DNA from 2 places in the Polaromonas sp. P3_B4 genome. Region 2 is predicted to be linked to the other one. Evidence: riboswitches for the same ligand, from Rfam matches in the RefSeq annotation. Region 2 holds a riboswitch; the other holds the start of a gene.
The links. Region 2 has a riboswitch for glycine ahead of gcvT (glycine cleavage system aminomethyltransferase GcvT). Riboswitches for the same ligand answer to the same signal wherever they lie in the genome.
Positions count from the first base shown of each region.

Region 1 (4,224 bases), 1.2 Mb from region 2:
TGTTCGCTCGGAATGCCTTCCCACGACGGCGGCGTCCAAGCCTTGTGGCTTTCAGGAATTGCGTCGTAAAACTGCTCCAGCTGGTGCGGGAAATCCGCCATGGCTTGAAGCGTTGCGGGGTTCAGGGGCTGGGCTGGGCTCATCAGCCGGCCTTGCGCAGCGAAGGCCACAGCACCGCCTGCGCCACGATGACGTTCTCGCCATTGAAGGTCGCCGCCGGCGAGCCGTAAAGCTCGTAACCCAGCGCCAGCACCTCACTCACCCGGCGGCAAAAGCTCGCGTCGTCAGGGCCGGTAAGGAGCCTGTAGGTGGGAAGACCGTCGGGGGGCGTAGTGGCGGGTGATGTCATGGCGGCAAGCAGCTGATGAACGGAGGGCGATATTACCGTTTCCGCCCACCTGCTGCAGAACCCCGTGCTTCAGACCCGCCTTTCAGGCCTTGCTCAGGCCTTCACCATTCCCGGCAATGCCATCACACGCCCCGGCGCCGCCATCCCCGTAAACGCAAAGTCGACTTCCGGCACGCGCCCGCTCACGATGTCCGCAATCGCCGCGCCCGAGCCGCAGGCATGCGTCCAGCCCAGCGTGCCGTGGCCCGTGTTGAGGAAGACATTGGAGGCCTTGCTTTTGCCGATGTAAGGCACGTTGCTCGGCGTGGCCGGCCGCAGGCCTGTCCAGAACTGCGCGCCTTCGCCGTCCGTCATGTCGGGAAAGAGTTGTTTTACACGGCGCACGATGGCGTTGCAGCGCACCAGGTTCAGCTCGGTGTTGTAGCCATTAAGCTCGGCCGTGCCGGCAATGCGCAAGCGGTTGCCAAAGCGCGAGAACACCAGCTTGTACTCGTCATCCGTCAGGCTCACCTGGTACGACGCCGCCTCGTTGATCACGGGCAGCGTGACCGAGTAACCCTTGGCCGGATAGATACGCAGGCTTTGCCCCAGCACTTTGGCCCACTGCGCGCTGAAGGCGCCCAGGCACATCACGTACGCATCGGCTTTCAGCATCTCGACCTTGCCACCGGCCTCGCCGCTGCCCATCGCCACCTGCACGCCGTTCAGCTGCCCCTCTGCGGCATCCAGGCCCAGCACCGTGGTGTTGTACAAAAATTTCACACCGGCTTGCTCGCAGCGCGTGGCCAGCGCAGCGGTAAACGCGCGGGCGTCACCCGATTCATCGCTGGGCGTCATGCTGCCGCCCACGATGCTGCCGCGGCATTGTGCCAGCGCGGGCTCAATCGCCACACATTCGTCGGCCGTCTTCATGTCGAGTTCGCAGCCGTGCTCGCGCATGATGCGCGCGGGTTCCTGCGCCGCGTCGTACTCTGCCTGGCTGGTGTAGAAGTGCAGGATGCCTTTGGTCTGCGCGTTGTACAGCAGGCCCAGCTCGGCGCGCAGCTTTTGCAGCGCGCCGCGGCTGTACATGCCCAGGTTCACGATCTGCTTGATGTTTTGTGCCGTGCGCGCGGGCGTGCAGTTGCGCAAAAACTCCAGCCCCCACAGCCACTGGTTCACATCGGCGCGCAGCCTGAAGAGCAGCGGTGCGTCTTCACGCGCCAGCCATTGCAGCACTTTCAGCGGCGCGCCCGGGTTGGCCCAGGGCTCCGCGTGGCTCACCGATATTTGCCCGCCGTTGGCAAAGCTGGTTTCCATCGCGGCCGCGTTGCGGCGCTCCACCACCGTGACTTCATGGCCGCGTTGCGCCAAATACCAGGCCGTGGTGATCCCCGTGACACCCGCACCCAAAACCATGACTTTCATGGCGATTCCTTTTCATTCAAGCAGAACATTGCAGTAGCGCAAGCGCCGTGCCAGGGGTTGCTGTTGAATCGGAAGAATCGTGGCAACCGCCAAGCCATCACATGCTTGCGGCCGCTTCCACTGTCCTTGTTACCTGAGAGATTCAGCCGTTGCTTGGGGCTTCGGCTTTGCTCCTTCGGTGCGCTGCACCTTGCGTGCGGCGTCTCTCCAGACGGCTGTGTGTTCCGGGCAGTACGGGACCTGAGCGATTATGGAAGTTTGCGCCTTCGGTGGCTGCCTTTGGGGCAGCGCTCTCCTGCTTGAACGGGTTTGAATTTACCACCGAAGCCTGTTTTGCCAAGCGTGAATGCGGCGTTCAGTACAGGTCTAGCGGGTTGATTCAGCGGCTTAATAGTAGGAAGCAGGGAGGCTCAGCCTTCGCTGGCCGCCTGCACAAACGCGGCTTTGGCATCGGTATAGGCCTCGCGGTCACCCGGGTGCCTGGCCGCCAGTTCCGCCTTGAGCGCGGCATAGCGCGCCGCCAGCGCCGGGTCCGAACGCAGGGCGTCGCGAAAACGCAGGCGCTGCGCCCACACCTCGCCGCCGTGAACCACCAGGTGCAGATGATGCGTGCGCCGCCCTTCTGTCCAGCGCATCAGCCATTTACGGTCGGTCAGCGAGGCATTGAATTCAGCGGAGGTCGTGTAACCGTTGGCGCACAGCGGCGCCAGAAGCGCCTCGGCCGCCGCCATGGATTCCACACCGGCCAGCATGTCGATCACCGGTTTGGCCGCCAGGCCGGGCACGGCTGTGCTGCCGATGTGCTGGATGTCGATCAGGCGGGCCGGCAGCTGAGGGGAGAGCGCAAGCAGGCGGTCCCGCTCAGCCACAAACTGCTGGGGCCAGGCTGGGTTGTAGGCCTGCAAGACCACTTCCTCGTGGATAGCGGCAAGCAGCGATTCCTGGTCAGTCATGCGCGTGACGGCTGGCAGGTTGTTGTGCAGGGGCAAAAAACGCTGTGCGACACGCCAGAATCCTTTGCGGGGCTATTTTTGGGGCGGTTTTAAGCATGAAAAAGGCCATTTGCCCAATCAGTGATTGCGCGAGCAGCTATCAAAACAATAGCAACCAGAAATCCCCACGGCTGCGAATGGGGCGGTCTGCATTTCATTTACCTGAGCGCCAGCACAGCTTTGCGCGCCTGCGTCAGCCGCTCTTCCAGGTAGGCGCCATAAAAGTCGACAGACGCCAGGCCAACCAGCCGTTCCGCCAGGTCTTGCCCGGCCGGGCCCAGAAACAGCACCGTGGGGGTGAAACCGGCTTTCCATGCCGCGACTTGCGCGGCGGCTGTCGTCACCTGGCCGTCAAAGCCGGTCAGCGGTGTCGTGCGGTCGCTGATGTTGAGCTGCCAGGCGTGCAGGCTGCCGTCTCGTTGCCCTGGCAGCAGGTAGTTGCGCCGTACCAGCTCGCAGAATGGGCAGCCGGGCAGGCTGACCAGCAGCACCAGCGGCTCATTTTTAAGGGCGGCGATTCCAGCGGCAGCCGGCAAAGAGGCCGGCACAGGCAAGGCCGTGTCTTTGGCCAGCGCAAATTGGGGCACGGTCAGCCCGGCTGCCAGCACGGCAGTGAACTGGCGGCGGCCCACCGGGCTCATTCAGCGCTTTCCAGCAAAATCTTCGTCAGCGCAGCCGGTTCGCTGATCATCGGGTCATGGCCGGTCTTGATTTCCACCACGCGCGAATTCGGCAGCCATGCACCGTCCCAGAACTTTGCGTCCTTCACGCGCAGCCGGCTGGGTTCGATGGTGGCCAGGGCGGGCTGCGTGCAGCTGACAAAAGTCCGCGGCACGGCGGCTACGCGCTGCATGTCAAACTGCAGCGGTGCCTGGTAGGTGTTGCCGGGGTGCGGTGTCTGCCGGCGCTTCACCCATTCACGGTCAGCATCGTGCAGGCCGAACACCTCCGGGTCGGGCGCCGGAAAGCTGAAGCTGGGTGAAGCTTGCGCCGCCGCCATGCGCTGCTGCTGTGTGGCGCTGGCCTGCGTGCTGCTCCAGCTCTCGCCGGGCTTGGGCACCACCGCATCCACATACACCAGGTGCTTGATGCGGTCGGGCATGCGGTCAGTGACGGCCGTGCCGATCATGCCGGCATAGGAATGCACCGCGAGCGTCACCTCATGCAACTCTTCCGCCTCGATCAGGTTGATCACGTCGTTGATGTGCGTGTCGAGGTTGATCGTGGGTGAGAGCAAATGCGCGCGCTCGCCCAGGCCCGTCAGTGTCGGCGTGAAGACCTTGTGGTGGTCCAGCTGCAGCGCCTGCGCCACCCGCCGCCAGCACCAGCCGCCGTGCCACGCGCCGTGCACCAGAACAAAATTGTGTTTCATCGAGTCACCTCTTTGTGGAAGGTTGCTGCATCAAATGGTTTTGCCACTCTTCAGTTCAGATAGCTGGGCGTCTGAATAGTTCAGTACCTCGCGCAGCACTTCAT
Region 1 is NZ_JBFUGQ010000001.1:3,526,855-3,531,078, reverse strand. It holds gene AC1DVV_RS16800 (DinB family protein) at 1-143, opposite strand, end outside; gene AC1DVV_RS16795 (DUF1737 domain-containing protein) at 143-349, opposite strand; gene AC1DVV_RS16790 (D-amino acid dehydrogenase) at 443-1,756, opposite strand; glycine riboswitch at 1,976-2,064, opposite strand; gene AC1DVV_RS16785 (GrpB family protein) at 2,167-2,709, opposite strand; gene AC1DVV_RS16780 (thioredoxin domain-containing protein) at 2,907-3,389, opposite strand; gene AC1DVV_RS16775 (alpha/beta fold hydrolase) at 3,386-4,120, opposite strand; gene AC1DVV_RS16770 (CaiB/BaiF CoA transferase family protein) at 4,151-4,224, opposite strand, start outside.
Region 1: it holds a riboswitch for glycine, as region 2 does, so the genes downstream of both, AC1DVV_RS16790 (D-amino acid dehydrogenase) here and gcvT (glycine cleavage system aminomethyltransferase GcvT) in region 2, are expected to answer to the same signal.

Region 2 (4,224 bases):
GCGGGCGCAGGTCATGGATGCTACCTGTGGTGGCGGGGTATTGCGCCAGCACGCCGAAGTAATTGCCTTCGGCCATCAGTTGCGGCACCGTGACGGCTGCCGTGCTGACCTTCACCTCGATGCCCAAGGGCTTTGCGCGGGTCTGGATCACCTCAATTGTTTGCGGGTGGCAGTCGCCTGCGACGATGAAGACATTGCTTTTGCTTTTCACGCTGCGCTTGGCCAGGGTCATGGCTTCGGCGGCGGCGGTGGCTTCGTCGAGCATGGAGGCGTTGGCGATCGGCATGCCGGTCAGGTCGCAGACCATGGTCTGGAAGTTGATCAGCGCTTCCATGCGGCCCTGCGAAATCTCAGCCTGGTAGGGCGTGTAGGCCGTGTACCAGGCGGGGTTCTCGAGGATGTTGCGCAGGATCACGCCCGGCGTGTAGGTGCCGTAGTAGCCTTGGCCAATGAAGTTCTTGAACACCTGGTTCTTGGCCGCGATGGCTTTGAGCTGCTTGAGCGCGGCCGCCTCCGTGACGGGGGCCGGGATGGCCATGGCGGTGCTGCGTGCAATCGAGCGTGGAACAATGCCTTCCACCAGCGCGCGGCGCGAGGCTGAGCCCACGATGCTGAGCATGTGGACTTCGTCGGCGTCATCGATGCCGATGTGGCGGGCGATGAATTCGGCAGGGTTTTCAAGATCGCCCAAGGGCTTGGCGGATTGCATCAACATGTCGGGTCCCGTGTCAGGCTTGGCAGCCAGGAGTCAGAAAAAAGAATCGGTCAGAAAATCAGGCAGCGAAGGCGGTGTAGCGGGTTTCGTCCATCAGCGCGTCAAGCTGCGTTGGGTCGGACAGCTTGACTTTGAAAAACCAGCCGGCGCCCATCGGGTCGCTGTTAGCGAGAGATGGGTCGTCTCTTAGGGCTTCGTTGATTTCGGTGACTTCGCCACTCAAGGGCATATACACGTCGGCCGCGGCCTTGACGGATTCGACAACACCGGCGGTTTCTTTCTGGGCGAAGGTGGTGCCGACAGCCGGCAGGTCCACAAACACCACATCGCCCAGCGCATCCTGCGCATGCACGGTGATGCCGACGGTGGCGACGTTGCCTTCAATCTTGACCCATTCGTGGTCTTCGGTGTATTTGACGGTCATGAGGTTCTCCAGGGGTTGAGTGGGGTGAATAAAACGGGGAGCTTGATCTGGTGCTTAACCGCGGTAGTAGCGGGCGGGAACGAAAGGCATGGCGGCCACTTCCATGGGCACCGGCTTGCCGCGCACGATGGCGTTCACGCGTGTGCCCAGCGCAGCGAACTCAGGTTTGATGTAACCCATGGCGACGGGCTGGTTGATGGTGGGGCCCAACAAACCGCTGGTGACTTCGCCGATAGCCATGCCGTCGGTGCTTTGCAGTTCGGTGTGGTCGCGTACAGGGACGCGCTCCAGCGCCACCAGGCCGATACGCTTGCGGGTGAGTAGGGCGGGGTCTGCCAGTTGGGCCAGGATTTTGTCCGCACCCGGAAAGCCGCCGGCACGTGCGCCGCCGGTGCGGCGGATCTTTTGCATGGCCCAGTTGAGGTTGGCCTCCACCGGCGTGGTGGTGGTGTCAATGTCGTTGCCATAGAGGCACAGGCCCGCTTCCAGCCGCAGCGAATTGCGCGCGCCCAGGCCGATGGGTTTGACTTCAGGTTGCGCGAGCAGCGCGCGTGCGAGTGCGTCAGCTTGCGAAGCAGGCACCGAGACTTCAAAGCCATCTTCACCGGTGTAGCCGCTGCGGGTGATGAAGCAGTCGCAGCCGGCCACGCTGAAGCGGCCGCCGGTCATGAATACGAGTTTTTCGACACCGGGCGCCAGGCGCTGCAAGGCAGTGACGGCCTGTGGGCCCTGCAGCGCCATCAGCGCCATTTCCGGCATGGGGATGACTTCGCAGCGCGAGCCGATCTTTGCCTGGATGTGTGCAATGTCGCCGACCTTGCAGGCGCCGTTGACGATGACAAAGAGGTCGCCGCCGTTGGCGTAGTCGCGGTTGAAGAACATCAGGTCGTCGATGATGCCGCCGTCGTCGTTCAACAGCAGGCCGTAGCGCTGCTTGCCGGCGGGCAGGTCGATCACATCAACGGGTATCAGGGATTCCAGCGCGACTGCGGCATCAGCACCCACCAGGCGTAGCTGGCCCATGTGGGACACGTCAAAAAGGCCGGCAGCCTGGCGTGTGTGGTGGTGTTCCGCCATCAGGCCCGCGGGGTACTGCACCGGCATCGAATAGCCCGCAAAAGGCACCATGCGCGCGCCAAGCTCCACATGCAGGTCATGCAGGGGCGTTTTCAACAAGGTTTCGGGGGCGGCGGAAGAGGTGGACGAATCGGACAAGGCATTCTCCAGGGGGCAAACACGGTCATGGCAAGAACTTGTTCTCAATCCATGGGCTGCCCCTGCTGTCCACTTTACCTGAGAGATTCACCCGGCGATGCAGGCTTGCTCCTTCGGTGGGCTGCCCGTGAAAGGCGGCCTCTCTCCAGTAGGGAACGCCTTGCCGCGTGGTGCGCCGCAGGGCGGTTGCCAGTCCTTTTGCCTGAGCGTTCAGTGCTACTCAAGGGGGGTGCCCCCAGGGTGCTCGTGCGCCTTCGGCGGTTTTCGCGAGGAAAACTCTCTCCTGACACCGCTGAGTGTAACGGAAGCCGCTGTCGGCTCGATCAGGCGGCCTGGTGCTGCGGCAGCAGCATGGCGATGCGCTCGCTGATGGAGTCGGCGCGCTCGTGGCCCGCGATTTTTTCGATTTCCTCGATCATTTCGCGCGAGGCGCTGAGCATGGTCTCGCGGTCTTTGGCATTGCGCAGCGCTTCGCGAAAGCGCTCGGCCATCTCCGGGTTGCGCCGGGCGAACATGCGTTCGCAGATGTCGAACAGGAACATCCGGGTTGTGGCAAGCGAGCGCTTGCCTTCAAATTGATCGGCAGAGACCTGAATGGCCTGGGTGGTTTCGGGGCTGGGAAAGTTCTGTAACTGCGCCGGCGTGAGTGTTTGGGCGGGTGCAGGCGCAGGGTTTTTTGCCGGCGCGGACGTCTTGCCGGGATGGGCTTCCAGAAAGCCGTCGCGCAAAAGGCGCAGGGCAATGGCTTCGCCGTCGCCCTCAAACAGCGGGCGGAAGTCCTGGGCCGACTTGCTGCCGTCGGCCATCAGCAGCAGGGTGCGCTCGCGCTGGCCTAGCGTTCTCACGCCGGGCTTGAGCTCGGCACGGGCGCGGTCGGTTTTGTGGAGCTGCATGGATTTCATCCTGAAATGAAACCCCGAGCATGGCTGCTGAAAATGACAGCCTCGTGAATCCCGTCCGAAAAGCTATTTTGCGTAGACGAGATCCCGCAGAGCCAGCGACAGCTGCGGGACGTAAGTGACCACCATCAGGCAAGCCAGGATGACGAGCACAAAGGGGATCAGGTGGGTCACGATGCGGTCCAGCGATATCCTGGCGACGGTGCAGGCCGCGAACAGGTTCACGCCGAAAGGCGGTGTGATCATGCCCAGGGCAAGATTGACCACCATCACCAGCCCGAAGTGCACCGGATCGATGCCGAAATGCACAGCCACTGGCGCCAGGATGGGTGCCAGAACAATGATGGCGGCGCTGGTTTCAATGAACATGCCGATGATGAACAGCGCCGCGTTAACGCCGAGCAGGAAGAGGGCGGGCGATTGCAGCACTGCTTCCAGCCAATGGCCTATGGCGTCCGGCACGCCGGCCCGGGTGATCAGAAAGGCGAACAACCCGGCATTGGCGATGATGAACATGATCACGGCGCTGGAGAGCACCGATTTGCGCAGGATGACGTACAGGTCGGCCGGCTTGATTTCGCGGTAGATCACGGTGCCGACGACCAGCGCATAAAACACCGCCACCGCCGACGCCTCGGTCGGCGTGAAAATCCCGCCGTAAATGCCGCCCAGAATAATCACCGGCATCAGCAGCGCCCAGCTGGCCTGCCAGGTCGCCTTGCCAAAGCTCAGGCGGCCGTCGCCGTCGTGCTTGCCCCAGCCCTTCCAGCGGCAGTACAGGTGCACGAACAGCATCAGCGCGCAGCCGATCAAAAGCCCCGGGCCGAAGCCGGCGATGAAGAGTTCTCCGATCGAGACCTCGGCGCTCACGCCGTAAAGAATCATGGGGATGGATGGCGGAATGATCACGCCCAGTTCTGCGCTGGTGGCCTGCAGGGCTGCGGCGTAGGCGGTGGGGTAGCCGTGCTTGA
Region 2 is NZ_JBFUGQ010000001.1:2,280,062-2,284,285, reverse strand. It holds gene gcvP (aminomethyl-transferring glycine dehydrogenase) at 1-715, opposite strand, end outside; gene gcvH (glycine cleavage system protein GcvH) at 774-1,139, opposite strand; gene gcvT (glycine cleavage system aminomethyltransferase GcvT) at 1,194-2,354, opposite strand; glycine riboswitch at 2,410-2,513, opposite strand; glycine riboswitch at 2,535-2,650, opposite strand; gene AC1DVV_RS10805 (hypothetical protein) at 2,678-3,247, opposite strand; gene AC1DVV_RS10800 (TRAP transporter large permease) at 3,320-4,224, opposite strand, start outside.